Regions from separate parts of the Pseudoalteromonas sp. NS-SX12 genome, predicted to be linked through region 3. Evidence: predicted binding sites of a transcription regulator. Region 3 holds the regulator's gene; each other region holds the start of a gene.
The links. The regulator FliA, encoded in region 3, starts transcription of late flagellar genes. The targets are predictions, from matches to a motif close to CTAAAGNTNNNNNNNNNNNNGCCGATA.
Positions count from the first base shown of each region.

Region 1 (10,503 bases), 340 kb from region 3:
ACATGTTGCTATGTTACTACCAGTTAATTCACCGGTACTTAATCGACAGTTGGTATACACCGGCATTACGCGTGCGAAAGAATCGTTTGAGTTGGTATCGTTAGAGGGTGGCTTAGAGCGCGCCATGGCACGCACAGTATCGCGATATTCTGGTCTGTATGCGCGTTTTCAACGTAATGAACGCTAGATAGAAAAAGCGCACAAAAGATAACTAGACTTTAACTCGAACAGGCGACTTATGACCTACTTTTTTGATAGTAAGTCGCTAACAGCAAGGTTAACGGTAAATATCGTTTAAAGTTTTATCTGATAGGTCGATAGCAAGTTAGGAGCGAGGGTAAAAAGGAACGCGAAGGCACATTAAAACTTGGTAACGATTATGCATAATCTAACTAAGTGTGCCAAACAGGTATGTTGGTATAACACCGATACTACTATGAGGGTTCTATTATGATTAGTCGTGAATATTGTAAAGCATTAGAGTTGAAAGTTTTTAAAACGTCTAAACAGGTACGCAGTTTAAAAGGGCAGTTGTTCTTTTTTCGATTACTTTCAATGGTATTCATGATGTTGTTTATTATTGGCAACATTAATTAGCAAAACGAATATGACGTTAATACTCGAGTTAATGGTTTGAGTTTTCGTTAAGGGTGTTCACGCTAACGCGTCATTTTCTTAACGAAAACTACCACGAACAGGGCTAGAGAGAAGCTACCGCAAAAAGCTTCGACAGCGGCGATAAATCGGGAATAGCCAAGGGGCGTTATGTCACCGTATCCTAAGGTTGTAAAGGTCACTACGCTAAAGTAGAGGCTGTTAACCAGCGCCATTAAATTTTCTTGCGTGTTTTGCGTTGAACTGAACTGAATTGTGTCGCCATTAAAGCTTACGCCAAATGTAAAGTAACCTAGTGCGCAAAGCAGAATCAGCATCATCGAAAAGAAAATAACGTTTACAGGGCGCTCGCCATAGCCGCACAAAATATCGAAAAACTTAGAGGCAATGCGATGTCTTGAAAATTTGGGATATTGATGCCTGCGCATAATCAGTACTTTGTGATTAAATTTGCCTGATAGCTCTAACAGTCCTTGATTCTCTGCGGCATTTCGAAGATCGCGATAGATCTCTTCAGATTGTTCAAAATAATCCAGTGCTTTGTCACTGTCGTTTTGCTTTTCAGCTTTTCGCGCAAGATTTTCTTGCAATAAGGTGTGGCCCAACTTCATATTATCGATACGTGCGCCGACTAGTTTGATGCCAAGTAGGTTTGTTCCCTCTAATTTGGCGCAATGCAAATTGGCGTCACGTAAATCGGCTTTCATCAGTGAGGCATCACGAATACAGGTATTGTAAAGATGCGCGTTTTGCATATTTGCGCGATAAAAGTTGCTGTACGATAGGTCGAAATCTTCACCGTGGTGATTGACTAGATTAAGCCCGGTAAGGTCAGCTCGTTTTAGCTGTAAGCCTTTTAATAAACCGCCGCGTTTGGCATAGCGCTCTAATTTTTCAGTTAACGCTAAGCCACTTTTATCGTATTTTTGATCGTGCCAAAAACAATAGCCGCCACCCATATCAAGCTCACGACATTGCTCGTTTTCAGGCGATACATATTTACATTTTGGTGCATTGCTCATAGATCAAAAATATCAGATATTGAATTCTTTAAGCCTAGCACCTAGCTAAGGTTTTGCTAATTTGATTGTGAATAAAGTTTAGCTAACTTGTTGTATTCAAACTTAAGATCTTCAAGTCGTTTAGCGTGTTGACGCGGCAATGCCATACCTTCGACCAAGCGAAAATTACTGCGACATTTTTCCAAAATAACATCGGCTGCTTGATTTGCTCGAGGCAAAAGCTGTAATAGGGCTTGCAGTAAGTTAAGTGCGCTCCCCGTATTCATAGGTGCGTATTTAAGTGCCATTTCAAATTGCTCAATAGCGTTTTGAAAATCGCCTTGTTTATACAGCTCAATGCCACGTACATTGTGCTGCTCAAACTCGGTCTGATGATTTGCAAGCGACTCGTTACGCTCTTGTAATTGCTTAAGGGTTTGCCCATCGCATTCGTTCAGTCCTTTGTATTTTTCAAGCTGAGCGTTGGCATCGTCAAATTCACCTAAATCAAATAGTGCCATAACAGAATCAGGCAATACCGAGCTACTTAATGATTGTTCAGCAATATAAGGCGCTATCATTTTTTTCGCATCTAAAAAGTCGCCTTCACTGACACTTAATCGCGCTTCGCAAAAAGTATTAAACTCTTTAAACAATGCATGTTGCTCTGTAACGGTAGGGTCGTTTTGTGCTTGACGTAAACTCCCTTTAATTTGATTACTTAGGTCAGCTTTTTCTTCTTTTGAGTTAGCCAAATGGAGTTGGCTGAACATGGCACGAATGTAGTTAAACTGATAATCAATATGGGCAAATGCGGTGCCTTTAGACATGGCAAGCAGGGTGCCGTGTGCTTTAATAAGCGCCTCAAGATCGTTGTTAGCTTGTGCGATTTCAGCGAAGGTTTTTTGCCTTGCAAATGAATGCGGTGAAATATTACAACTTTGCTCGATAAGGAAAAGTGATTCTTTCCCTTGATCAATATGGTTTAAACATAAGGCTTTAATGTCTAAGGCGTCGATATTAAAGCGGTTTTGCCCGAGTAATTCGTCACAAATACGAATTGCTTTGTCGTATTGCGCTAAAAACATGCAAGTTTGTGCCATATAAGTTAGCGCCCAAGTGGGCCGTGCTGTTGCTAAAATATTACCAAGTAATTCAAAGGCATTTTGGTATTGCCCTAAGTCAAAGTAGATCTGACAGACACGTTTATAACAAAATTGGGCATTACGCGGCCTATCTTTGGCTATTTTTAAGTAAATTTGCACTGCGGCTTCTAGTTGGCCGTCTTCAATAGCCTGATTCGCGTCAAAAAATAACTTCTTTTTGTTGGAGAGCTTACTTAAGCGTGTTTTTAACATGCCACTTGAAAACGGCTTAATTAAATAATCGTCAGGCTCAATTTCAAGTACCGACAAAACAACTGAGCGAGTACTTTCCCCTGTAACTAAAATGGAAATACTGTGGCGAGATAATTTGTTTAAATACTTAAGCTCTTCTAAAAACTGTTTACCATTTCGGCCTTGTCCAAGGTTATAATCGATAAACACAATATCAACAGAATCTTTGTCAATTTTATTAAGCGCGGCTTCGCCGGAATCGTAAAATGAGACATTATTGGCACCCAGTTGTATCAACATACCTTTAAGCAGTTGTTGGAACGATTTCTGGTCATCAATAATTAAAATGGACTTATCTTTGAGTGGATTTTCGCTGTTTTGACTCATTTATATACAGATTAGCGCTAGATTCTTATAACTATAGCAAGTTAACCACAATAGAAAATAATGTCGATCAAATATCAGTTAAAACGTAGTAAAAATCGTAAAACACTCGCTATAAAAATTAAAGCAAAAGAAGTGTTTGTTTATGCTCCTATGCATTTAAAACACGACTTTATTGAACAATGGTTAATGCAAAAACAAGGTTGGATTAATAAACACTTAGAAAAGCAGATTAAACGTGTTGATGCAGCGTCGGTATTAACGCAAAAAACACTCACTATTTTAGGTGAAGAGATCAATTTAATATTTGTTGAAGGGCAGGTAAAAAGTAACGTTGAATTAGTTGACGGGGTACTGTCTATTAATACATCGCGACGGGTAAAAAATGTAAGTGATAAGCAGCTGGCATTAATCGCTGATTTTGCAAAAAATAAACTTACTAATTATTGCAGCGCCAAGGCGCAGCGATTGGCAAAGCAAATCAAGGAGTCATTTCACAGTGTAAGCATTAAACATGTGCGCAGTCGTTGGGGCGCATGTGATTCGAAACGACGATTACAATTTAATTTGCAGCTAGTAAGTGCGCCATTATGGGTAATTGAATATGTTGTTGCACATGAGGTAGCGCATTTAAAAGTGATGGATCATAGCCGTAGGTTTTGGCAAACGGTTGAGAGCATCTATCCAGATTATCGAAAAGCTGAAAGCTGGCTTAAAGAAAACGGATATAGATTGGATATATTTAAGCTTGAATAGATTTAGATGAGCTTCAGAGAGAAAGTGGTGGAGGGGGACGGATTCGAACCATCGAAGGCAATGCCGTCAGATTTACAGTCTGATCCCTTTGGCCGCTCGGGAACCCCTCCACTGAAGTAGGCGCAATATTAGTGAAGCTTTATCTTACTGTAAAGCACTTTTTATAAAAAAGCGGCCAACCGCTCAAAATGCAATCATAACAGCTAAATTTCATACAAAACCACTCAAAGTAACCGCCAAAAGAACTTTTGTTATTCATATTTGATGTTCGAGACACATAGCGACACAAGTTAATTTGTTTAGTTGGAAAAGAATAATTTATGTTAGGCAGTGACGTTCGATTATTTGTTAACGTAATCAAGCGCTAAATTATGTGCTGTGAATACACGCATTTTTGATAACGAGTAGGTCAGTGTATTTTGCGTGTTAAAATTTAAATTATAGGTATGTAATTAATCGCTAAGTGAGTATCAATAAGATAATTAGTTTGACTTAGCACCAGATAACATTTCACTTTTTGGAATTTGGAATTTGGAATTTGGAATTTGGAATTTGGAATTTGGAATTTGGAATTTGGAATTTGGAATTTGGAATTTGGAATTTGGAATTTGGAATTTGGAATTTGGAATTTGGAATTTGGAATTTGGAATTTGGAATTTGGAATTTGGAATTTGGAATTTGGAATTTGGAATTTGGAATTTGGAATTTGGAATTTGGAATTTGGAATTTGGAATTTGGAATTTGGAATTTGGAATTTGGAATTTGGAATTTGGAATTTGGAATTTGGAATTTGGAATAAAAGAGAAGTGGTGGAGGGGGACGGATTCGAACCATCGAAGGCAATGCCGTCAGATTTACAGTCTGATCCCTTTGGCCGCTCGGGAACCCCTCCACGAGAACGAGGCGAATATTAACAAACTAAAAAATTAAGTAAAGGTTAAAACTAAAGTTTTTTTTAATTTTGTCGATAACAGCTTTGTTATTAATCAGATTGACTATTAAAGATGCAAATCGAACAAATCATCACACATGAAGCGCAACTTGGAGAGCAACTTTCTCACAGTGTTAAAGAACAGCGCCATTCTGATTTTGCACTTTTACTTTCTTTATTAAGTAATGATGCGACGGAGTTTTCGCAATTTCAGCTAATAAAAAGCGAAAAGTCGGCGACTATTGATCCGGTTTTTTCATACGCAAAGGTCGCAGCAGGCCCGAAAAAGCCATTAGCAAGTGAACCGTTTAACGGCTTGCTTGGCGAACACAATCGTACATTGTTAGAAAACCAAGGATTAATCGCGATTCAATTTAATGAATGTTTAAAGCCTGAACCTTTCACTTGTAAGAATGATAAAAACTACATTCCGCCCCTAGTTGTTGATAATTGCCCGCCTGCTGTGCAAAAGAAGTTACACAGTGCTAAACAAGTGGGACTTAACAATAACGAAATGGATATCGACAATTTCTATCAAAGTATTGAAAAGAGCCAAGAGTACAGCTTCGCTTCTGTCGCTTAGTAAAATTGGCCGTAGCGGCTCACACGGCTCTTTTGTTAAATACTTACTAAATCTTTCATAACGTTAATCTTTGTATAAATAGCGGCAGTTAATAGCGTGCTTGCCATTAAATATATATTTGACGGGTTTATGTCTTTTTTCAAAATGCGTTACGTGAATGCTTGTTGGTCGGGTAGTGGCTTAATGTGTGGGCTATATGTTTTGCGTTTTGTTCGTGGTTTAGCCAAGAAGAAAAGTTAAGCGGAAAAAACTGCATAAAAACTTATCGCGAAACTCAATTATTATCATCCATGTGCATTATCTGAATGTATCTAAAAAATGGGTATTTTGGTATTGGTGGATGGGAGTTGAGAAATAGGGGGCGCTATCTAATTGGGCCACCCTATTAAAACTTTCAGTCAACGTCTTAATCTTAGTGATAGGATAAGACAATGTTGCTTATGCTAATACTACATACATTTAAAAAGTGAATAAGGCTTACTTAGCTACCATGACACTTTTTAAACTTTTTACCACTATCACATGGACAGGTATCGTTTCTGCCTAGCTTAGTTTCGTTATGAGGGGTAAGGGTGCCATCTAAATAGCGCCATTGATCTTCTTCAACAATAAAGTTTGATACTTCTTCTAGCTGGCAGTAGTAGCCGTCGCAAATATACTCTGCTTTAAAATGCACTTGGGCTGAATCGCCTTGCTCATTAAAACTATTCACCGTAAGTTTTATAAAATCAGCAAGTTCAGCAAATAACTTTATTTCTCTAACACTGTTTTCGGCACGTTTAGCCAGTGCATAGGTGTTATGAATATATTCACAGTTATTTACACAATATGCAGAATAGCGAGAGCGCATTAGCTGCTCTGCATTATCTGCTTTTTTTTCACCATTGATGATGGGTGCACAACATTGCTCAAATGCTTGTGCTGTTCCACAGTAACACATAAATAGATTTCGTTTTTCAAAACCAGCATTTTAGCAGAGAGTAGGGTTTGCCGTCACACCTTTGCTGGCTGCAAAGTGGTAAAAATAGCCATTAAACTCTGTTTGGTTTGCATAGAGTGAACTTAGCGTTACTTCATCAAGCATATTTGTCCACGATACCACTGCGCCAAAATTGCCATTTTTTAGCGCCGAATTAACCACGTATTCAATGTTAATAAGATGGCGCTGACGAATAATAAGCAGTTTGCTGTGGTCGATAGATAAACTTTCTAACAGGGTTTTACTTGGCACCGCATCGGGTGCAAGCAGCAGTGTCCATTTATTTTCGCAGGTATGCTTTTGCAGTATTTCAATAAGTGCCAATGTTTCTTGAATGTCATCTTGCACATTAATAACTTTCAGCTTGTCTGTATCTTGTGTTGAAACCTGTACTGCGTGCTGTGATGAAAGGTGTTGAGCTTGTAACATAACGATACCTGTTTAAATATACAGTGAAATTATCTATACAGTAGTTTATACAGTATTTTGTTTCAAGCACTTTTTGTTATTTTTTACACAATTTTTTCAGATTGGATTATTGCGTCATTAATATTCTCATATAAATCAGCGGCTTGCTTTTTGGCATCAGTGATTTGTTTTGCTTGGAGTAGCGGCTGCAGCTTGCCAATTGCCTCTACGGCTTCTATCGAGCCTTGGCTTTCAGCTAGGTATAACCAGGTATATGCGTGATACACGCTTTGTGGTAGTCCGGCGCCTTTAGCGAACATCATGCCTAAATAAAACTGCGCTTTTACATGACCTTGCAGGGCTGCGAAACGCATATATTTGGCAGCACCAACATCATTTTTGGCTTTTGACATGGTGACTGAGGTTGCAAACAAACGTTCGGCATCTTGCTCTACAATAGTGTGTGCTTTTTGTGTCAGTTCTTTTTTGATCGCAAGTAATGTAGAAAGAATCAGATGTTCTACTTCCTCTATAGTTAATGAATCTACTTCAATGGATTTATGTTCGTCGGGCATATGCTTCCTTATTGCTAATCAACCTAAGGCAAGGCTAATAACTTTTTTACAATGATTGTTAGAAACGTTCCGATTAAAACGTGTTTAAATAAAATTACGAGTGACCAGACGTTGATCTGGTACCTTTAAAATTATGTCGCATGGTGAACGTTTATCTAAATCTAAGCGTGATGAATTACCCTAAGTTTAGAAGCTTTTGTTTTTTTCACTTAATTTCATTTCGAAATGACTTAAAAATTTAATTTTTGCTGTGTCACTGGTATGATCATCGCCCCCTTAAGACACAGTAACGAAATCATGTTTGAGCAACTTTTTAAAATTAACCAACAGGGCAGTACGGTTAAACGTGAAGTGATCGCTGGCATCACCACATTTGTCACTATGGTGTACATAGTATTTGTAAACCCTGCAATGTTAACCGAAGCAGGCATAGACCAAGGCGCAGCATTTGTAGCCACCTGTTTAGCCGCAGCAATTGGTTGTTTTATTATGGGGTTTTGGGCGAATTACCCAATCGCACTGGCACCAGGCATGGGGCTTAACGCATTTTTCACATATGGTGTTGTGCTAGGTATGGGCTACAGCTGGCAAAGCGCACTTGCCGCGGTGTTTTTCTCTGGCATTATCTTTTTACTGTTAAGTTTATTTAAAGTGCGTGAGTGGATTATTAATGCCATTCCTCTTGTTTTAAAGCGCGCAATTGCCACCGGTATTGGTGCATTTTTAGCGTTAATCGCCCTTAAAAACTCGGGTATTATTGTGGCAAGCCCTGAAACCTTGGTACAGCTTGGTGATATAACCCAAGCGGGCCCGTTACTTGCAATTATTAGTTTCTTTTTTATCGCTGCGCTTTTATACCGAGATATTAAAAGTGGCGTGCTGTTTAGTATTTTAGGTGTTACCGCTATCGCGTTAGCATTTGGTTTAGTTGAATACAACGGCATTGTTTCAATGCCACCATCACTTGCACCGACCTGGATGGAACTGGACTTTGCCAGCGCATTAGAGCTTTCAATGCTTAGTGTGATTTTTGCTTTCCTTTTTGTCGACTTATTTGATACCTCAGGCACACTTGTTGCGGTGTCACAAAAAGCCGGTATTGCTGATGAAAAAGGCAATATTCCACGTATGGGCCGCGCTCTTAGTGCAGATAGTTGCGCAACGATCGCGGGCGCAACGTTAGGTACATCAACAACGACTTCTTATATTGAGTCTGTTGCTGGGGTATCGGTTGGCGGCAAAACAGGTTTAACCGCCGTTGTTGTTGGTATCTGCTTTTTATTAATGCTGTTCTTTGCACCGCTTGCGGCGATGGTGCCGGCTTACGCCACAGCTGGCGCAATTTTATATGTTGCTGTATTAATGTTACAAAACTTAAAACTGATTGATTGGGATGATATGACAGAAGCCGTGCCTGTGGCCGTTGTATTATTAATGACACCGCTTACGTTTTCGATAGCGCACGGTATTGCATTAGGTTTCATTGCTTACACAGCAGTAAAAGTAATGTGCAATCGTGCAGAAGAAGTGAGCATTAGCGTTTGGGTGTTATCTATTCTCTTTGTGGTTAAGTTCGCTCTACTATAAAAATAAACGGGGCGCTGTTTGCGCCTTTAACACAACGGATTATTTATGCGTAAATACCTTTTCTTTATCTCTCAAAATTACAGTTATGCGATTTTACGCCCGTTACAACAAGAAATTTGGCGCCGCGGTGGCGAGGTTGCTTGGTTCTTGTGGGGTAATGAAGTTAATGCGAACTATTTAAAAGAAGATGAGCAGGTACTTAAATCAGTTGATGCGGTAAAAGCATTTAATCCAGATGCGGTATTTGTTCCTGGTAATACGGTACCGCGCTTTTTCCCAGGCGTTAAAGTGGCGGTGTTCCATGGTTTTAACGCGGGTAAGTTAAATAGACGCGGTAACAATGACCATTTCAATATTCGTCAATGCTTTGATTTATATTGCACCCAAGGACCAGATACTACCGAACCGTTCAAGCAGCTTGCCAAGCAACATGGCTATTTTAATGTGGTCGAAACAGGCTGGCCTACGCTTGATCCATTATTTACTGACACGCTAACCGAGCCGACAGTCAATAAGAGTAAGAAAACGGTGTTAATGTGCTCGACGTTTTCTCGCAATTTAACGTGTGCACCGCATTTGTTCGAGCAAGTTAAAAAACTCAGCACAACGGGAAAGTGGCAATGGCTAGTGCAATTTCATCCTAAAATGCCAAAACATATTGTTGAGCAATATAAATCCCTTGAAAGCGAACATTTACAGTTTGTTGAAACCGATAACGTATTGCCGCTGCTTAAACAGGCAGATGTGATGTTGTGCGATACATCGTCAGTGATTCAAATGTTTTTAGTGCAAAATAAACCGGTCGTAACGTTTAACAATATTGATCCTAAACCGTATATGGTTAATTTCACTGAGCCTAATTTACTTGAAGAAAAGCTGTCATATGCATTGCAATCTCCACACGACCTTACTCAGCAGATTGGCGAGTATATAAAGCAATTGCATCCGTATCGCGATGGGCAATCGAGTGGCCGAGTACTGGATGCGGTTGAGAAAGTATTACTGGGTGAACTTACTGTTGAAAAAACTAAGCCACTTAACTTTATTCGCAATTTTAAGCTAAGAAAAAAGCTCAAATACTGGAAATTCAATTAAAAAACTTTGCCTGATGTTAAGTTTTTGTGAGATCATAAAAATGTCACATAAATCGTTTAGGCAGTTCAATGAAGGTTATTTTTGATATTCAACATCTGTATTATTTACCGCAGTATTTACCGGTAATTGATGCATTAAAACAGCATAAAACAGATATTGAGTTAGTCGCTTACAAAACAGATGATAATGACCTAAACCGCATCGTTGAAAATGCTTTAAACGACACCCAGTTAACTTACAAAATTGTAGGCA
Region 1 is NZ_CM170634.1:2,647,295-2,657,797, reverse strand. It holds gene recD (exodeoxyribonuclease V subunit alpha) at 1-187, shown strand, start outside; gene AC2IOM_RS12340 (pentapeptide repeat-containing protein) at 660-1,637, opposite strand; gene AC2IOM_RS12335 (response regulator) at 1,694-3,340, opposite strand; gene AC2IOM_RS12330 (M48 family metallopeptidase) at 3,401-4,093, shown strand; tRNA gene AC2IOM_RS12325 (tRNA-Tyr) at 4,119-4,203, opposite strand; gene AC2IOM_RS12320 (hypothetical protein) at 4,632-4,892, shown strand; tRNA gene AC2IOM_RS12315 (tRNA-Tyr) at 4,901-4,985, opposite strand; gene AC2IOM_RS12310 (VC2046/SO_2500 family protein) at 5,098-5,607, shown strand; gene AC2IOM_RS12305 (YchJ family protein) at 6,089-6,547, opposite strand; gene AC2IOM_RS12300 (SulA-like leucine-rich domain-containing protein) at 6,578-7,015, opposite strand; gene AC2IOM_RS12295 (tetratricopeptide repeat protein) at 7,099-7,569, opposite strand; gene AC2IOM_RS12290 (NCS2 family permease) at 7,867-9,156, shown strand; gene AC2IOM_RS12285 (CDP-glycerol glycerophosphotransferase family protein) at 9,202-10,251, shown strand; gene AC2IOM_RS12280 (CDP-glycerol glycerophosphotransferase family protein) at 10,320-10,503, shown strand, end outside.
Region 1: a site for FliA is predicted at 5,037-5,063, ahead of AC2IOM_RS12310 (VC2046/SO_2500 family protein). Genes of this name have one in related genera too.

Region 2 (10,503 bases), 750 kb from region 3:
AAATTGTAGATGGGTTAATTCGTGAAAACGATGGTCGTAAAGTACCTGTTACTCTATTCACTAAGAATGGCGGTTTAAACCTAGAAGCGATCGCAGCAACAGGTTGTGATGCAGTAGGCCTTGATTGGACTGTTGATATTGCTGACGCGCGTCGTCGTATCGGTGATAAAGTAGCGCTACAGGGTAATATGGATCCTGCAATGCTTCATGGTACGCCTGAGCGTATTCGTCAAGAAGTACAGCGCATTCTAGAGGGCTATGGTGACGGAACTGGTCATGTATTTAACTTAGGCCATGGTATTACACCAGAAGTTGACCCTGAAAACGCTGGAGTGTTTATCAACTCGGTAGGTGAACTAAGTAAACAGTACCACAACAAATAATGTACAGAGCCTTGCACTAGCAAGGCTTTTTCTTTATGGCGATTACAGATTCTATTACTTGGCCTGGCAGCGTTGCCAATGCGAAGTTAATTCAACAAGAATTAGCTGCTAAAGTTAAATTAACACCAATGCAAAACCTTGTGCGATACATTGCGGGTATTGATGTTGCATTTCCTAACAAGGGTAAAACAACACGAGCTGCCATTGTGGTGCTCAGCTTTCCTAGTCTAGAAATGGTTGAGCTGACTGTATATGAAGCGCCGACCGTAATTCCATATATTCCTGGTGTATTAAGCTTTCGAGAAGGTGGTGCAATACTAAGTGCGCTTGCGCAACTCAAAACCTTACCTGATGTTTTAATGTTTGATGGTCAGGGTATTGCGCATCCGTTAGGGCTCGGAGTAGCGAGTCATATAGGCGTTATTTTAAATGTACCGACACTAGGCATTGCGAAAAGCTGTTTGGTTGGTAAATTTGATGAGCCGGAGTTAACTAAAGGGTCGATTTCAGATTTGGTGATTAATGATAAAAAGAGTGGTTATGTCGTGCGTTCACGGGATAAGGTGAAGCCGCTTTTTGTTTCGCCTGGTCACTTAATAACAAAAGAGCAAGCTTTACAGCTTGCTCTTCAATGTGTTACTAAATATCGTTTACCAGAGCCAACTCGGCTCGCCGATAAGCTTAGTAAGAATCAGATGTAGTATCAGCCATCATTGATGCTTCACTAAGTTCAATTAACTTAATGTAGTTTTGCGCTGGCCAGCTACGATTATTCGCTTCATTCAGTGCTTGTTGCAGTAACACTTGACCTTCTTGTACACGGCCTAGTTCAGAGTGCGCGCTACCAAGTACTGATAATAGCACTGGGTGATTATTATCAACCGCACGCGCTAACTCTGCATATTTAATTGCACTTTGTGCGTCACGTAACTCAGCAACGTCAGAAAACGCAAGTAAGCGAGAATATTCGATCATTGCCGGTAAATACTGGCTATGCGCTGCGGTTTTTAGCATTTCAGCAGCGGTTTCAACATCATAATGAATGCTGCCGTAATTTAGCATGATACGTGCTAGTTGATATTGCGCGCGTTCATTGCCTGACTCTGAAGCACGTTGTAACCAGTTAAATGCTTTTTCTTCATCAGGTTGGCAACCTTCACCATTTTCAAAACAGTGCATTAAGCGCATTTGTGCATCATGATTGCCATTAATAGCGGCTTTGTAATACCAATCGATATGCTCGTTTTCTGATGCTTTTTCAAGTACACCGTGTTCTAACATTAATGCATAGCGATTTTGTGCAACACTGTTACCTTTATCTGCAAGCTCGACAAGCTTGGTTTTGTATTCAGTAAGTGCGCGCTCAAATTCACGTTTAACTTTGCTATTTTCAGAGCCAAGCGTAAATGAAGCAACCAGATCAAATACGCGACGCGGTTCACCTGTTGGGCTTACATCTGGCTCGAATTTCCATTTTTTCACTGCTTCTAAAGCAGCTTCGTCGATAACACCTTTTGGAAATGATGCTAGAATTCGGCTATCTTCAACGACCCCACTTTCGTTGACATTATAGCCAATTGTTACCCAAGCTTTAGACGCTGAACGAGTGTTGCCATCGATTTCAGGTTCTACACGTTCTAATAATTTAGCGCGCTCAGGAAAGAAATTGGTATGCTTTGAAATAGGCGCATAGCGTAAATCATGAAGCTTTTTACCAAAGCTATCTTTTAAGTCGATATATGCTTCTTTTGCTTCACGGCGCGAAGGTACTTGCTTACGCAATTCGCGATATTTGTCTTGCGCTTGTGGGTGGCCAAAATCTTTAGCTAATAAGTACCAAGCGTAGGCTTTGGTAATATCTTTTTCGACGCCTTGACCATTTAAATAGGCAGTTGCGAGATCGTATTGCGCATTAACATGACCAAGTTTTGCAATCTTGGTTAGTTCGCTCACATATTTTTCAACATCTCCCTGTTTTTCATAATACTTTGCAGTTGAATAGTCCGCAAAACTGCTTACAGAAAACAAAGATAGTGCTGAGGCAAGTAATAGAGTGGGGGTTTTCATACTTAACAGCCTATTATTATTTTTTTAGGCTTTTAAGTTTACAATAATTTTACACGATCTCAAGCATTAGTTTAAAAAAGCGGCACTTTATGTGAATGTTTGTAATAAACCTGACATAAAGTGCCTTTTTGCTTTATTTAATTAACCGATTCAATCCGTTAAGGGCAGCTACTCGATAAGCTTCTGCCATGGTTGGGTAGTTAAATGTTGTATTAACAAAGTATTCTATGGTGTTGCCACCATTTTTTTGTTCCATTACTGCTTGCCCAATGTGAATGATCTCAGCGGCACGCTCACCAAACACGTGAATACCTAAAATCTCTTTTGTTTCGATATGGAATAGGATTTTTAGACTACCAACTTCTGTACCGGCAATTTGTGCACGAGCTAAGTGCTTAAACTGTGCGCGACCAACCTCATAAGGTACTTTTGCTGCCGTTAACTCTTGCTCAGAGCGGCCAACGGAACTAATTTCTGGAATAGTATAAATACCGCTTGGAATATCACGAATTAGTTTCTTATTACATTCGCCAGTGGTGATGGCATCTGCTGCGATTCGACCTTGATCAAATGCCGCACTTGCAAGGCTTGGGTAACCAATTACATCGCCAACTGCGTATACATTTTCCACTTCAGTTTGATAGTTTTCATTTACTTTCAAATTGCCTCGGCTATCTGAGCTTAAACCAATCGCTGATAAGTTAAGCTTGTCGGTGTTACCTGTTCGGCCGTTGGCAAACAGTAGGCAGTCAGCTTGCATTTTTTTACCTGATTGCATATGCATAATGACGCAATCATCGCGGGTTTCTACTTTTTTAAACTCTTCGTTATGGCGAATTAAAATACCGCTATTCCAAAAGTGGTAACTTAATGAATCAGATGTTTCTGCATCAAGGAAAGCGAGTAGGCGATCACGGGTGTTTATGAGATCTACTTTTGCGCCTAGGCCGCGAAAAATAGAAGCGTACTCACAGCCAATCACACCTGCACCGTAAATAATAATGTGACGAGGGTCGTGCTTGAGGCCCAAAATGGTATCGCTGTCGTAAACGCGTTTATGATTAAAGTCGATTTCAGCAGGGCGATAAGGGCGAGAGCCCGTCGCAATGACAATTGTTTGCGCTGATAATGACTCGCTCGAACCGTCGTCTTTTAAAATTGAAATCGTATTTTTATCAACAAAGCTCGCCTCGCCATGAATTAGTGTAATACGGTTACGATCATAAAAGCTGGTGCGTAAATTGACCTGCTTTGAAATTACGTTACTCGCATGATCTAAAATATCTGGGTAGGTCATGCGCTCTCTGTGAGCTTGTGAATTAAACAGCGGGTTTGAATTAAACTCAATCAAGCGACTAACCGAGTGGCGCAGTGCTTTTGATGGAATTGTACCCCAGTGAGCACAACCACCACCTACTTTAGGTTGTTTTTCAACAACCGCTACGCGCTTGCCACTTTTCGCAAGGTTCATAGCCGTACCCTCACCACCAGGGCCAGTACCAATTATAATGGCATCATAATCATACTGTTTTTTAGTCGCTTGTTTTTTTGTCACAGAGTGTTCCTTTAACTAGTTTATTGCGAGCCCTTTAATTAAGGCTTTGTTTAACGCCAGCCAGTTTTGTTGTTGGTTTATTAAAGACGCTTTAATGTCATTATACTGCTTTTTCAATTGTGATTGCTCACATTGCTGTATCACTTTGTTTTTGCGCATCTCTAGTAAGCGTTTTCTTACTTTATAATAGTGCTGTATTTTACTTAATAACAACTCATATTCGTGCTGCAGTTTATCTAATTGCACATGACTGTCTTGCTTTTCAAGCAAGGTGCGCTTGGTTTTTTCCATTAAAGTTGCCGCTTTTGCACGTTCAATTCGCTCTTGCGGTGTTTTGCGTAACTTTGAGGCTAATCCCAAAAATGACAGTGATTTTATCAGCCATTTTGTCGGATCGTAATGCCACCATCGGATACCATTGCGGTAATCAGATGCAAAAATATGATGGAAGTTGTGATACCCTTCTCCGTACGTGAATAACGCTAAAAAGCCATTGTCGCGGGCGGTGTTTGATTCCGTATACGGGCGAGAACCCCAAATATGTGCCAGTGAATTAATGAAAAAGGTGAAGTGTTGGCTCAGTACTAAACGTAATAAACCCGCAAGAAGTAACATTCCCCATACATTGCCAAACACCAAACCAAGCACTAGTGGGATACCAAAGTTGGTAATCAGGGTAAGCGCCAAATAATGTTTATGTTGCCACATTACAATACGATTTTTTTGTAAATCTCGGCAGTTTGCATAGTCGTTGTATCTATGTGCTTGATATTCGCGCAGCATCCAACCAATGTGGCTGTACCAAAACCCACGAGTCGCTGCGTAAGGATCGTGTTCAGCGTCATCAACTTTACCATGATGTAAGCGGTGATCTGAACTCCAATGTAAGGCGCTATTTTGAATAGAGAACGCCCCGCCGATGGCAAAAATAAACTCAATCACAGGATGGGTTTCATAAGTTTTGTGCGCCCATAAACGGTGATAACCGGCAGTAATTGATAAACCGCAATAAAACATACACGCAATAAATGCGATCCAGTTTGCGCTACTGTAGCCATACGCTAAACCGTACCAAGGCACGATGGTAACAGCAGCCAAAAAAGTGATGGTAAAAAAGAGGGTATTAAGCCAAATAATAGGTGGTTTTTTCATTCTTAAAAATCTCAGCGTACACTTGTACGCTAAAATAGTTTTATATGGCCTTTTTATCAAGTGAATTCGACAAAATTCATAAATATTTTTTCTGTGGTAAACTGCGTGCAAATTAGATGGGGGACGTATGTCGGGTATTCGCGCACAACAAAAAGAAAAGACAAGACAGGCTTTAATTGCAGCGGCTTTTAACCAGCTAAGTGCTGAGCATAGCTTTTCTAATCTAAGTTTACGTGAGGTCGCACGTGAAGCAGGAATTGCACCTACATCTTTTTATCGCCACTTTAAAGATATGAATGAGCTTGGGTTAACCTTAGTTGATGAAGCAGGCTTGATGTTGCGTCAATTGATGCGTCAGGCTCGCCGTCGAATTGAAAGCGGTGGCAGTATTATTAATATATCTGTGTTGACGTTTATGGAGTTTATTGATGAGTCGAGTAACCAGTTCCGTTTATTATTGCGAGAGCGTTCGGGTACATCAAAAGCTTTCAGGGCGGCAGTTGCACGTGAAATTAAGCACTTTATTCTAGAACTCGCGCATTATTTAGAAAATGAGACTGGTTGTGATGCTAATCATGCGTATATACAAGCAGAAGCAATGGTTACGTTAGTATTTAACGCAGGCGCTGAAGCGCTTGATCTCACTAAGCCACAGCGTGAGCAACTCACCGAGCGTATTATTTGGCAATTGCGTTATATTGCTAAAGGGGCATCAAGCTATACCAAAGAAAAAAAAGCAGCTAAATAGCTGCTTTTTTTGTGATGAATGTTTTACTTGCGCGTAAGAAATACGCCGGACTCAATATGATGGGTATACGGGAACTGATCAAAAATGGCAAAACGCGCGATGGTATGAGTTTCAGTTAGTTGCTGCAAATCTCTTTCCAGCGTATCTGGGTTACATGAAATATAGATAATGTTGTCATACCCTTGCACTAAATCAGTGGTGTCTTTATCTAAACCTGCACGTGGCGGATCAACTAATATACTTTGACAGTTGTAACTTTTAAGGTCGATTCCATTTAAGCGGGAAAACTCTTTTTCACCATTCATTGCCATGGTGAACTCTTCACTCGACATACGGATTATATCGAGGTTGTTGATTTTGTTTTCGGCAATATTAAATTGCGCGGACTTAACCGAAGACTTGGAAATCTCGGTGGCAAGTACGCGATTAAAGCTTGGCGCTAATGCAATTGAAAAGTTACCGTTACCACAATAAAGTTCCAGCAAGTCGTTCTTAAGTGGTTTTGAGACATCGATTGCCCACTCGAGCATTTGCTCGTTTAGCTTGCCGTTTGGCTGAGTAAAGCTGTTTTCAACTTGCTGATAAACAAGTTCACGATTATCTACATTCAGCTTTTCGATGACATATTCTTCACCAAGCACAATTTTTTGCTTGCGCGCTCGGCCAATAAAATCGATATCAAACTCTTCTTTTAGTAACGCCTTTAGTTTATTAGCCTCGTTTACCCATTCGTCATCAAGTTGCTTGTGATAAATCAAGCTAACAAGAATTTGCCCGCTCAATGTCGACAAATAATCAATTTGGAAGAGTTTACGACGTAAAATTTCATTCGGCTTTAGCAGATCTAACAAACGTGGCATTAATTCACAAATTAATGGTGCTGCAGGATCAAACTGATCAACTCTGATTTTTTCTTTTGTTTCTGGGTCAAACATAATGTGAAATAAATCTTCACCTTCATGCCACACGCGAAACTCAGCACGTTGTCTGTAATTTTTTGCTTCAGACGCAAATACTTCTAATTTTGGCGCGTTAAACTGCGCGAATTGTTGGCTGATACGTTGTTCTTTTTCAGCAAGTTGTTCGTCGTATTGTGAAGTATCAATTTGAATTACAGGCATATGCTTTTTAACCTCTAGTGTGCGAGTCGCGCTATTGTAGGTTGTGGTTTTTCTTTGTCCAGTTATAGCATAGAAAAAATGTGACATACTTATACTGACTCACTTAAATAGCTAATCATTTACGCGGGCTTTTTTGATTGCTAATCACGTTGTTATTTATCGATTTAGAAGGGCTATATCAGAAAACTCCGCCTTAGCAACATCGAATAACATACTTAAGTAAGTGGGCATTACCTTTATATAAAGAGAACGAATAGTGCTTAAATTAATAATTAACACTTAAGTTGTTCACTATTTGGTCGATAAGTAGGCATTCTGAAATGGAGGCAATGATTATGAAAGTGGGTGGATTGGGGTATCAACCCGAAAACAAGTATGGTTTTTCTCAAAATAAACCAAACGAAATAGCACAAAACGCATCGTCTAAAGATGTTTTTACCATGTCTCAACGAGTAACAATTGCAAGCCAGATCTCGTATCAGAAAATGATGGGATCAATGCCATTTGAAAGTAAAGTTGAGCCTACCAAGCCTGAAGAGTTATTCGACTTTGAAGAAATTGCAAAGAATGTATTATCTTTTGTTAAAGGCGCTATTTTAGGTGCGAAAGCAGACGGAGCTGATAATGACAAGCTTACCAACATGTTTGAGCAAGCACGCAAAGGCGTCGAACAAGGAATTGGAGAGGCTGTTGAGGAATTAAAAGACAGTGAGTTGTATACCGACGAAATTGAGCAAGGTATTGAGAAAAGTCGAGAGTTGATTTTTGACGGTTTGGATGAGTTTGAGCAATCGATATTCAACCCAGACAAAAAGGGTCCTTCTGATGCCGCTTTTAATGGTCAAAACTTTTATCAGTTAGATAATGGTGCAAGCTTTGAAATTAAAACAGCTGAAGGTGATATTATTAAGCTTACTTATAATAGCCAGTTCAGTTCATCAGAGCAGTTATCATATAACAAGAGCGAAGAAGGCGAGTCGTTGAGTTATTCGTCTTCTCAGTCAAGTTCACAAGCTTACTCATTTTCAGTCGAAGGTGATTTGAATGAAGATGAAGTAGCAGCAATTAATGAGCTTATGTCAGATTTGCAAGAAGTTAGTAACGAGTTCTTTAATGGCTCGCTTGATGAAGCGTTTGAGCAAGCAAAAAATCTAAACTTGGACTCTCCACAATTGGTGGCTATGTCGATGAACTTGCAGCAAACAGAAGTTAGAGCAAGTGTGCGAGAGTACCAAACGAGGCAACCAGGTCGAGAAATTGCTAAGCAATTTGAACCAATAAATGAAGGTCTAAAAGAAAGCTATGACAAAGCGAAGCCACTCAATATTGAGAATCAATTGACGCAATTATTAACTTGGTTGAATCAACAGCAGGCTAATAAAGAGAGTCTGTTGGATTACAGTACTAGCTTTTTTGAACAGCTAAATCAAAAGCAACAAAAAGAAAGCTAGGCCATCGCTTGTGAATTAAAAAATCTATGGCAAACTACTCGGGTTAATAACGTATTAGGTCGGGTAGTTTGGCTAAGCACATTGTTGTATTTGATTCTGGCATTGGTGGCACATCGGTACTTGAACATATTCAAGCGAGTTTACCGAGTGCAAAATTCAGTTATCTTATGGACAACAAATACCTGCCGTACGGAAAACGCTCTTCTCAATTTTTAACGCAGCGTATCACTAGTCTGTTAACTCAATTTATTAAAGAAATTGAGCCTGTCGATATTCTAGTTGTTGCCTGTAATACCGCGAGCACACAAACATTAGTGCAACTTCGCGCACAATTTGATTTTCCAATAGTAGGCGTTGTTCCAGCAATTAAACCAGCTGCAGAGAAATCCCTAAGCAAAAGAATTGGCGTATTAGCAACGCCGGCCACAGTTGCAAATGAATACACCGCAACATTAATTGATGATTTTGCAAGAAGCTGTGAAGTTGACTTATATGGTTCTAGCGAACTAGTAAGGTTAGCTGAATACAAGTTCTGGTTTAATACATTAGATATGCAAGCGTTAGCTCAAGAACTCGATAAATTAGCAATAAACAGTGAAATTGATCATTTAGTTTTGGGGTGTACGCATTTTCCAATTATTGCAAATGAACTTAAACAGTTAATAAGGCATGATTTACAACTACTCGATTCTGGTGAGGCGATCGCGAATCGTGTATCGAGTCTCATTGGCGAGTGTAATGTAGAAGATAATAAAAAGCAGCCGGTAGATTATTATGCTACGGCTGCTTTAGAACAGACTAAATTACAAATCTCAGTGATTAATGATTAACACTATCATCCAAAGAATTATTGTCATCTGACTTTTGTTTCGCTTCACGTACTTTTAAAGTGCGCTGTTGAAACTCTTTATCATTTAATGCCGAGATAATTTTATCGGCATCCTTTTCTGCGACTTCTACAAATCCAAAGCCGCGACGTTTACCAGTATGCTTATCCTTTAATAGGCGAACAGAGAATATTTTCCCGTGTTGTTCAAATAAACTTCTAACAACCGCTTCGTTTGCCTTATAAGGTAAATTACCAACATAAAGTGATTTACTTGCTTCTTTCTTTTCAGTTACACCATGAGCAGAGAAGGTTGCAAGAATACCACCAATCAAAATGCCTACAGCAATAGCCAAAGATGAACTTGTAAGTACTGATGATAATGCAAAATGAACTACGGCATAGCCGATAAGAGATGCGATAAAAATTATTATTAATGATTTTTGTTGCGATGAACTCATTTTAAAGATTCCGAATTACACAAATTAAACATAAAATTAACAAATGTTCATGCTTATCTTATCTTACTTTGCCTACAAGGCAATAATATCAGTACAAATAAGCGGTAAAATTATTTAAGTTAAGTTTAAAAAGCCCATTAAACGGCCTAAAACGTACAAAAATGAGCGGTTTTGTACGTATTTTGCTCGAACGATCCAAAAAACTAAAAAAAGTTTGAAATAGGGGTTGATCCAAATTCGGATCTCTCTATAATGCGCCTCCACCAACACGGGGAACGACGCAGCATAGCAGCGAATCACGAGTTGGTTGAGTCAAGTAAAACTGAGTTTTGAACGTTTTCAAAATAAAAAGAAAATAATCAAAATTAAGTGTTGACAAAAAATTAGGAAGGCGTAACATACGCAGCCCTAACAGCGACGAAGCGTCGCGGCAAGCACAAGGTTGTTTGCACTGTTCTTTAAAAATTTAAGCAATCATCTGTGTGGGCACTCGTACAGATTAAGTTCTAACATACGCTTTTAGCGTAACAAAATTTAGACTTAATTGAACTGAGTGACCAACGGAATAAAGAAATTTATTCAGCACAGTCAATTCGATATCGTAAGATATCAAAATCAGAATTCATTGAGTCGGACGTAAGTCCAAAAACACTTTTAATTGAAGAGTTTGATCATGGCTCAGATTGAACGCTGGCGGCAGGCCTAACACATGCAAGTCGAGCGGTAACATTTCTAGCTT
Region 2 is NZ_CM170634.1:676,586-687,088, reverse strand. It holds gene hemE (uroporphyrinogen decarboxylase) at 1-383, shown strand, start outside; gene nfi (deoxyribonuclease V) at 419-1,084, shown strand; gene AC2IOM_RS03245 (TonB family protein) at 1,065-2,450, opposite strand; gene sthA (Si-specific NAD(P)(+) transhydrogenase) at 2,584-4,005, opposite strand; gene AC2IOM_RS03235 (acyl-CoA desaturase) at 4,021-5,157, opposite strand; gene fabR (HTH-type transcriptional repressor FabR) at 5,285-5,905, shown strand; gene trmA (tRNA (uridine(54)-C5)-methyltransferase TrmA) at 5,929-7,026, opposite strand; gene AC2IOM_RS03220 (DUF5610 domain-containing protein) at 7,347-8,477, shown strand; gene murI (glutamate racemase) at 8,546-9,307, shown strand; gene AC2IOM_RS03210 (RNA recognition motif domain-containing protein) at 9,297-9,764, opposite strand; rRNA gene AC2IOM_RS03205 (16S ribosomal RNA) at 10,420-10,503, shown strand, end outside.
Region 2: a site for FliA is predicted at 7,305-7,331, ahead of AC2IOM_RS03220 (DUF5610 domain-containing protein). Genes of this name have one in related genera too.

Region 3 (10,503 bases):
AGCGCTATCATCTTCATAGATTTTTAGCTTTTGATTGCCGCTACGACCTTCAACTAGCATTTGCTTACCACCAGGTGCTAAATATGCAACGCCTGGTCTGAGCAAGTCGCCGTTTTCTGCTTCTTTAACTTTGATTCGACAAAGTGAATCCAATCGCTGTGCAAATGCCGGTGTAAATGCACCTGGCATATGTTGAATCAACAAAATTGGATGAGGAAAATTGGCTGGTAACTGCGTAAGCACTTTTTGCAGCGCAACCGGACCACCTGTAGAAGTACCAATTGCCATTAACTTATATTGTTTACCAGATGCTTTTGGTCTTTCGCTTTTAGTTGCCGCACGCGAATCAGCCGGTGTGGAGCGAGCAGCAAAGGTTCTATCAGGCTGACGTAACGTTGAGCTAGTGCTGCGCTCAGGTGTTGCTCTTGCCGTAGACGCTTGATTTAATGTTGCACGCTGTGGTCTAAAACCACCTACTCGGCGACGGCCTATTTCTTTAACTTTTTGTTGAAGTACTTTCGTTGCTTCTTCTTTGTCGCGAGCAATATCTTCAAACTTTTTAGGTAAAAAGTCTAACGCGCCGGCATCAAGTGCATCAAGCGTTGCACTTGCTCCATCATGCGTTAACGAAGAGAACATTAATATTGGTGTCGGCGTTTGCTGCATTATTTGCTTTACAGCGCTAATACCGTCAAGCACAGGCATCTCAATATCCATTGTGATAACCGATGGTCGTAATTCGGCAGTTTTTTCAACCGCCTCTTTACCATTGTTAGCTGTGCCAATCACTTCAATATTGGGATCTTGACTCAAGATTTCACTCACACGACGGCGAAAAAAACTTGAATCATCTACTACTAAAACCCTAATTGTCATTAAGTGCTCTCTTACTTTTTATTGCGACCTTGGCCTGCGTAGTGCTTTAACAAGCTTGGTACATCTAAAATTAGTGCAATGCCACCATCTGACGTAATTGTTGCGCCCGCCATACCCGGCGTACCTTGCAATAAAGCATCTAATGGCTTGATTACCACTTCTTCCTGACCAATCAAGGAATCAACCACAAAGCCCATTTGTTGCGTACCTAATTGCACAATAACAACATGCCCCTGCGAACGCTTTTGTTCGCTGCGAGGATTCCGTAACAACCATTTTTCTAGATAGAACAACGGAATCGCTTTATCACGTACGATAATCGTTAGCTGCCCATCAACTAGATTTGTTTTAGTAAGATCTAAGTGGAAAATTTCACTTACACCGGCGAGTGGTAATGCAAACGTTTGCTGACCAACTACGACCATTAAAGTAGGTAGAATAGCGAGCGTCAGTGGTACTTTAATTTCAAGTACTGTGCCTTTGCCTTTTTCTGATTCAATATTCACTGTACCGTTTAATTGGGTAATTTTGGTTTTAACCACGTCCATACCCACGCCACGACCAGAAATATCAGAAATCTCTTCTTTGGTAGAGAAACCTGGCGCAAAGATTAAGTTATACGCTTCGTTGTTTGACAGTCGAGCTGCCTGGTCGGCATCTATTACACCTTTACCAATCGCTATACTTTTCAGCTTTTCTGCGTCCATACCCGCACCATCATCTTCAATGGTAAGTAAGATATGGTCACCTTCTTGTGATGCTGACAGCGTCACCGTACCGGTGCGTGGTTTGCCTGCAGCTTCACGATCGTCTGGCATTTCAATACCGTGATCCACCGAGTTACGTACAAGGTGAACTAGCGGATCTGCAAGTGCCTCAACAAGGTTTTTATCTAAATCTGTTTCTTCACCAACTAGCTGTAAATTAATTTCTTTTTTCAAGCTGCGAGCTAAGTCACGTACAACGCGAGGGAAACGGCCAAATACTTTTTTGATTGGCTGCATCCGGGTTTTCATTACCGCGCCTTGTAAGTCTGCGGTCACCACATCTAAATTAGAAATGGCTTTACCCATACTTTCATTACTAACGTTAGCACCTAAGCTGACAAGTCGATTTCGAACCAATACCAGTTCGCCGACCATGTTCATGATTTGGTCAAGGCGTTTGGTATCAACACGCACTGTCGTTTCAGCCGGTGGCGCTGCCGGTTTAGCTGGTGCTTTACTTGGCGCTGCAGCTGGTTTGGCTGCACTTGGCGCAGCAGGCTTAGCAGCTGCTGGTTTTGGTGCTGAAGCTTGTTGTTTCGCCGGCGTTGGCTTAGCCGCAGGAGGTGGTGTTGGCGTTGCCGGTTTTGCCGCTACCGCATCAGTATTAAATGATTTTTCAGCAGTGCTTGGCGCACTACCCTTGCCATGAAGTTCATCAAGTAGGGCTTCGAATTCATCTTCGGTAATGTCTTCATCGTCACCCGATGAAGCCGCTGGAGCTGCACTTTCTGGCGCACTTGTCTCAGACGCGCCACCGAATGAACCAGCGCCATGTAATTCGTCGAGTAAGCTTTCAAATTCATCATCAGTGATTTCATCAGAGTCGCTACTTTCACTCGCTTCTGGCGCTGCATTAGAGGCTGGGCCATTACCAGAGCCGTGTAACTCATCTAATAAGCTTTCAAATTCTTCTTCTGTGATATCGTCAACGCTATCGCCAGAAGATTGTGCTTCATCACTTGGCGCATCAGCATCAAATAAAATATCACCAAACGGGTCTTCTTCGACAGCTTCTGGTTCGACAATTTCTTCTGCTGGCGCTTCGGCTACCGGTGCTTCATCTGCGCTTTCAGGCTGACTAAGTCTATGTAGTTCTGCCAGTAGCTGCGGGTCAGCAGGATCGGGCTGAGCGCGATTTTGAATGTGAGCAAACATTTCATTGATGGTATCAAGTGCCTGTAAAATCACATCCATTAATTCAGGAGTAACCCTGCGTTGGCCTTGTCGTAAAACATCGAAAATATTTTCTGCGCCGTGACATGCATCGACTAGCTCTGTCATAGACAAGAAGCCAGCGCCCCCTTTTACGGTATGAAACCCTCTAAATATCGCATTCAGTAAATCAGCATCTTCTGGATTATTTTCCAGTTCAACTAACTGTTCTGAGAGCAACTCTAAGATTTCACCGGCTTCGACTAAAAAGTCTTGTAAAATATCTTCATCGACATCAAAGCTCATGCATTTTTCTCCGATTAGAAGCCCAAACTAGACAGCAGATCGTCTACTTCATCTTGACCTGAAACCACATCTTCACGTGATTCAGCATTTATAATTGGACCTTCAGCTACTTGGTCTAATTCACCATCAGCAACCATTTGTTGTTCTTGTTGTATTGTCGTTTCAGGCGATTCATCATGTTCTACAGGTGTGCCAAACACAGTTAACATATGAATCAGGCTATCCTCGACTTCTCGGACAAGCTCGATTACGCGTCGAATAACTTGACCTGTGAGGTCCTGATAACCCTGGGCCATGAGCACTTCTGTCATTAATGCATTTAATTTATCAGAATTTGTTTTTGCTTCGTCCATAAAGCCGTTTAGCTCATGACATAACACTTTAAACTCACCAACTTTAAGATCTCGCGACATTAATTTGTCCCATTTGGGCTTAATATTGTTGAGACCTGTTTGCAAGTTATCGGCAATAGGCAGCGATGCTTCAACGGCGTCCATCGTTGTATTCGCAGCTTGCTCTGTCATTTCCATAACATAATTGAGACGTTCTTTTGCGTCAGGAATAGACTCAGTTGTTAACGCCGATAAAGTGGTATCAAGTTGAAAATTTTTCAATGAATCATGCAGTTGACGAGTTAGTTTGCCTACCTCATCAAATAATTCATCTTGCTCAATTGCCGTAACTTGCTTTAGCAGCTCTTGCGCTTGTTGTTGCTCATCGTTTTCAAGAAACGCAACTAGCTGCTTAGCTTGTTCTAAGGTAATTTGAGGCGCAGCACTTGCTGACATAAACCTCTCCTTCCCGTTAGCCTAAACGCTCAAAAACTTTATCAAGCTTTGTTTTAAGCGTTGCTGCTGTAAATGGTTTAACGATATAACCGTTTACACCTGCTTGCGCTGCAGCAATGATCTGCTCTTTTTTGGCTTCCGCAGTTACCATTAGTACCGGTATGTGTTTTAGACTGTCATCCGCGCGAATCGCGCGCAGCAAATCTATACCTTGCATACCTGGCATATTCCAATCCGTAACTACAAAGTCAAACTCTTGGTTTTGCAGCATTGGTAGCGCAGTGCTACCGTCGTCTGCTTCTTGCACGTTTGTGAAACCAAGATCTCTTAACAGGTTTTTAATGATTCTTCTCATCGTTGAAAAGTCGTCAACTACAAGAATTTTCATGTTTTTATCCAAAATATCCTCCAGTGAGGTATGCACCTAATTGTTTACTTACTACTTTTATTCTATATCCAGTCATGGACTTTTGCTTTAAGGCGCACCATGGCCTGACTATGTATTTGGCTCACTCTTGATTCACTCACTTCAAGAATTAGCCCAATTTCTTTTAAATTCATTTCATCATTGTAGTAAAGTGACAGCACTAACGCTTCTCTTTCTGGCAAAGTTTGTATTGCCTCTACTAACGCTTTATTAAATTTATCCTGTTGAATATCAACTAATGGATTTTGTTCTTTATTGCCGAGCCCTGCGTCGATGACATCTTCATCAACACCGAGATCTTCAATGCCGATAATTTTACCATTGCTTATATCCCTTAGAATATGATGGTACTCATCTAACGTAATATCAAGTTTTTCAGCTACTTCACTGTCTTTTGGTTCACGTCCGAGTGATGATTCTAGCTGATTGATGACCGCGGCGACTTCACGGGCGTTTTTATGTACTGAGCGAGGTACCCAGTCTCCTTTACGCGTTTCATCAATTATTGCACCGCGAATACGAATACCCGCATAGGTTTCAAAGCTCGCACCTTTACTGCCATCAAAGTTCTTAGCAGCCTCAATGAGTCCTATCATGCCTGCCTGAATGAGGTCTTCGACAATAACGCTCGCCGGTAGACGCGCTAAAATATGGTAGGCAATGCGTTTAACCAACGGCGTATGCTGTTCGACAAGTTGCGATAATTGATTTTGATTAGCATAGGCAGCGGTTCTTTTCATAGGCGTTCCTAATTACTAACCAGTTTCTCAATGAAAAACTCTAGGTGTCCTGACGGCTGATTTGGAATTGGCCAGCTCGCCGCTTTAGTTGCAAGTGCTTTGAACGCAATTGCTGCAGGCGATTTTGGAAATACGTCAACAATGGTTTTTTGTTTACGAATCGCTTTTCGAATATTTTCATCAAATGGAACTGTTGCGACTAGCTCAAGCGATACATCTAAAAAGCGGTCAGTTACTTTTGATAATTTTGCGAAAAGCTCTTGGCCTTCTTTTAAGCTGCGTACCATGTTCGCAACTATTTTAAATTTGTACACACCGTGCTCACGGCTTAACACTTTAATCAGTGCGTAAGCATCGGTTATTGATGTTGGTTCATCACACACAACAACAAGCACATCTTGTGAAGCGCGGGAAAAACTAAGCACCATATCTGAAATACCGGCCGCAGTGTCAACGACTAATACATCATAGTGTGAGTCTAATTCGCCAAAAGCGCGAATAAGGCCAGCGTGTTCAGATGGTGTTAATTCCACCATATTTTGAGAGCCAGATGTCGCAGGTACAATTTTCATACCATACGGCCCTTCAACTAAAATATCTTCGAGGTCACATTCACCTGAAAGCACGTGAGAAAGGTTACGCTCTACACGCAAACCCAGCATTACATCACAGTTTGCTAAACCCAAATCGGCATCGAGTACCAGTACTTTTTGGCCTTGCTGAGCCATGGCGATTGCCATGTTTAGAGAGACATTGGTTTTACCAACTCCCCCTTTACCTCCAGTTACCGCAATTACTTTTACAGCCTTGTTGTTGTTTTTCATTTTCCGCAGGCCACTAGCTTGATCTAATTCTGGGTTAATCATACATTCCTACTGCTTGATGCGCCATGCTTGATGCACGTCTTGCTTGCGCGTTTGTTCGTTTTGCATACAACTGCTGAGCTTTGCTGACCAATTTTTCCGCATTTGCCACACGAATGTCCTCTGGTACACGCTGCCCATTGGTAAGATAGCCTATTGGCAGACGATTTTGAATGGCTACACTGATAATTTCACCTAAACTTAGACATTCATCAAGTTTTGTGAAGATACAACCACTTAACTGTACCTGTTTGAACTGTTTAATCGCCTCTTGCTGTACTTCAAGCTGTGCTGTTGAACTTAACACAAGGTAACTGCGAATATCTACTCGGCTATTGCGCATTAAGGTGTTAAGTTGCTCAGTCAAACGTATATCTCGTTGGCTCATTCCTGCTGTATCAATTAATACTAGACGCTTATTTCTTAAATGATAAAGAATTTCAGTGAGTTCTTCTGCATTTTTAACTTGCTTTACTGGGCAGCCAATAATACGACCATAAGTCGATAATTGCTCATATGCGCCAATACGATAAGTATCTGTTGTGATTAGCGCGATATTGTTGGCGCCAAATTTTTGTGCGCCAAGTGCAGCTAGCTTTGCAACTGTGGTAGTTTTACCTACACCAGTAGGGCCAACTAGCGCATATACGCCACCACGACGCAAAATCTCATTATTTGCAGTGTATAGCTGTTTGCTCAGCATATTAAGTGTTTCTTGCCACGCTTGACGCGGTGCAACGTCATCTGGAATAAAACACGCAAGCTGGTCCGCTACTGCTTCACTGATACCCATACCTTTCAAACGGTCGAGTAAAAGTGCACGAGTTGGGTCACGGCGCGCCATATCTTCATTCATTAAGCCAGAAAGTTGGTGCTCAAGTAACTGTCTGATCGATGCCATTTCATCACGCATCGCTTGCATTTCATCAAGCGACTGAGCTTGGTTGCCATAACTGCTTTGCTGCTTTGGCTTAGCAAAGCTATCAAGGGCATCTTGCTTTGTCGATGTGAGTGAATCATCGTCATCAAACCAATTACGAGGCTGCTTTGGCTCAGGTGCTTTATCAAATTGAGGTGATTTTTTCGCTTGGCGCTCAAGTAATGCCGATAAACTATCTGCTACCGCTGCTTGTTTTTCAGGGGTCGCTGTTTGCGGTTTTGGCTTAACAAAATTATTACTAAAACGAGGTTTTTCTTCGCTTAACTTAGGCGCTGCAGGTGCAGCTTGCACTGACTTTTCATAATCAACAGCTGCCACAATTTCAACACCATCAGCCATGCGCTTATTTGACATGATAACTGCATCAGGACCTAGCTCATGCTTTACTTCATTCAATGCGCTGCGCATATCTTTAGCAAAAAAACGTTTAATTTTCATGTGACACCTCGTCTCTACTTATCACTGTTGACCGACTGAGCAAACAATTTTGATCTGTTTTTCTTCAGGTACTTCCTGATATGACATCACGCGCAAACCCGGTAGGCTGTGTTTCACAAATCGCGATAACACGCTGCGCAACATACCTGATGTCAACAGTATTGAAGGTTCACCTGCCATTTCCTGGTTTTGATGCGCATCGCCGAGAGAATTTTGTAGTCTTTCTGCGAGCCCTGGCTCAATGCCAGCACCTTCGTCACCTGCACTTTGAAGTGACTGATGCAACATCTGTTCCAACTCAGGCGCCAATGTTATGACGGGGATTTCTGGTGCGTTACCAGCAACGTCTTGAACGATTAGTCGACGCAGTGAGATTCTAACTGCAGCCGTTAGTACGTCTGGGTCTTGGCTACGAGGGCCGTACTCAACGAGGGTTTGAACAATCGAACGCATATCGCGAATTGGCACACCTTCATTAAGTAAGTTTTGCAGTACTTTTACAATTGTAGTGAGCGGTAAAATATCGGGTACTAAGCCTTCAATTAAACGCGGATGCGACTTGGCTAGCATATCAAGTAAGTTTTGTACTTCTTCATGGCCCAATAACAAAGCTGCGTTATTGTGTAATAACTGAGAAATATGTGTTGCAACCACAGTTGCAGCATCAACCACGGTATAGCCAAGTGATTGTGCTTCATCTTTTTGTTCTGGTGCGATCCAAACTGCATCTAAGCCAAATGCAGGGTCTTTGGTCGCAACCCCTTTTACTTCACCAAATACTTGACCTGGGTTAATTGCCAATTCGTTATTGTGTTTTAATTCACCGTTACCACTAGAAACCCCCATTAATGTGATGCGGTATTCGTTCGGATCTAGCTCTAAATTGTCTCGAATATGAACCGGCGGTACTAAAAAGCCAAGCTCTTGAGATAACTTTTTACGCACCCCTTTAATGCGGCTCAGTAATTCACCACCTTGTGCTTGGTCGACAAGTGGAATTAAACGGTAACCAACCTCTAGGCCAATTACATCTACTTGCTGTACATCATCCCAACCCAACTCTTTTTGCTCAATTTGCGCTTGCTCTTGGCCTGGTGAACCGCCTTTTGCAACCTGTTTCGATTCTTCTTCTGCTTTTTGTGTTTTAATGCGCTTATTCCAATATGCAACACCCAAAATTAGCATACCTAAACCCAGAAACGCGATTTTCGGCATGCCAGGTACTAAACCCATTACAATTAAAATACCTGCTGCAATATAAAGGGCTTTGTCATTGCCTAATTGAGCGTGAAATTGTTCGCCCATGTTTTGCGATTCATTTTGACGCGTTACCACAATCGCGGTACCGATAGATAAAAGTAGCGAAGGTAATTGAGCAACAAGGCCATCACCTATCGTAAGTAGCGTATATACTTCCATTGCACGACTAAACGGTAAATCATGCTGGATCATGCCAATAAATAAACCACCAATAATATTGATAACAAGAATGATAATACCGGCAATAGCATCCCCTTTTACAAACTTACTGGCACCATCCATTGAACCGTAAAAATCGGCTTCACGAGTCACTTCGGTACGGCGCTCTCGCGCTTGTTCCGCAGTAATAAAGCCTGCATTTAAGTCTGCATCAATCGCCATTTGTTTACCTGGCATTGCATCTAAGGTGAAACGTGCAGATACTTCTGAAATACGGCCAGCACCTTTAGTAATTACCACAAAGTTAATAATGATTAGAATAAGGAAAACCACTAAACCAACGGCATAGTTACCGCCGATAACAACTGAGCCAAACGCTTCAATTACCTTACCTGCTGCATCGCCGCCCTCGTGACCTTCAAGCAACACGACTCGGGTACTGGCTACATTAAGCGCAAGGCGCAAGATAGTGGCTATTAACAAAACTGTTGGGAAAATACCGAAATCGAGTGGCTTCAAGGTATATAAGGTAATAAGTAGAACGACCAGCGACAACGCTATGTTAAAAGAGAACAGTATATCGAGTAAAAACGCAGGCATAGGCAATACAACCATACCGAGCGCAGCAAGCACAAGAATAGGTGTACCTATACCTTTCAGGTAATCCGATTTATTTGCGTTTAATTGATTTAATGTGGCCTTGAAGTCCATACAGCAGCTATTCAATATATTGACACTGGTATAGCTAAAGCAAATACCGTTCCAACAAGAAAAATGGCGATAACGTGCTGTTTAATATTTGAAATTTTCAGGTATTGGCAGCTCTTTAGCGAGTTTTTCTGGGCGTTTACCACGCCCTTTATTAAATTGTTTTAACTGAAAAACATAAGCAAGTACTTGCGCCACCGCAACGAACAACTGCTCAGGAATTTGCTGTCCCACTTCACTGGTGTGGAACAATGATCGCGCCAATGCGGGCGACTCGACAATCGGTACGTCAAAGCGATCTGCTATTTTTCTAATTTGCAGCGCTATTTGGTCACCACCGATAGCAATAACCATAGGAGCGCCGGCTTTCGCCGTATCATATTTAAGCGCAACAGCGTAGTGAGTTGGGTTTGTAACTACCACATCCGCATCTGGTACATCTTGCATCATTCTGCGCTGCGACATTTCTCGCTGGGTACGACGAATACGGGCTTTGATTTGTGGATCACCTTCGCTGTTTTTGAATTCATCTTTAACTTCTTGCAAAGTCATTTTTAGCTGTTCGTTATGGTTCCACTTTTGAAATGGTGCATCAATTGACGCTATAACGATTAGCGTCATCGCCAGCGCAAAAAACATCCACGCCAAGATCCATAATGCGTGTTCAATATTACCGGGCACCGCTTCTAAGCTCAGGGTAAGAATTTCGGGGAAATAGCCTTTGATTAAGTAAACAGCAACCGTTGCAATCAGGCCAAACTTTAATAATGCTTTAACTAGTTCAATAGCAGCTTGTTTACCGAACATGCGGGCAAAGCCCTTGAGAGGCGACATTTTACTCGCTTTAGGCGCAGCCGCTTGCCAACTAAAATTAAAGCCACCTAAAAATGTGTTGCCAATTACACCTGCAACCAGTAAGCACAACACAAACATTGTCATGCCATACCAAAGTTCGCTAGCAACTTCGCCCCACACCGAGAACATTTTGGTCGTGTCATAGACTTCATTACGATTAAGCGAAAGCAAACGCCCCATTACATTATATAAGCCTACAGCGATGTCTTTACCAAACAATAAAA
Region 3 is NZ_CM170634.1:2,982,364-2,992,866, forward strand. It holds gene AC2IOM_RS13875 (protein-glutamate methylesterase/protein-glutamine glutaminase) at 1-876, opposite strand, end outside; gene AC2IOM_RS13880 (chemotaxis protein CheA) at 888-3,101, opposite strand; gene AC2IOM_RS13885 (protein phosphatase CheZ) at 3,116-3,889, opposite strand; gene cheY (chemotaxis response regulator CheY) at 3,906-4,289, opposite strand; gene AC2IOM_RS13895 (RNA polymerase sigma factor FliA) at 4,340-5,056, opposite strand; gene AC2IOM_RS13900 (MinD/ParA family ATP-binding protein) at 5,065-5,922, opposite strand; gene flhF (flagellar biosynthesis GTPase FlhF) at 5,915-7,297, opposite strand; gene flhA (flagellar biosynthesis protein FlhA) at 7,319-9,427, opposite strand; gene flhB (flagellar biosynthesis protein FlhB) at 9,509-10,503, opposite strand, start outside.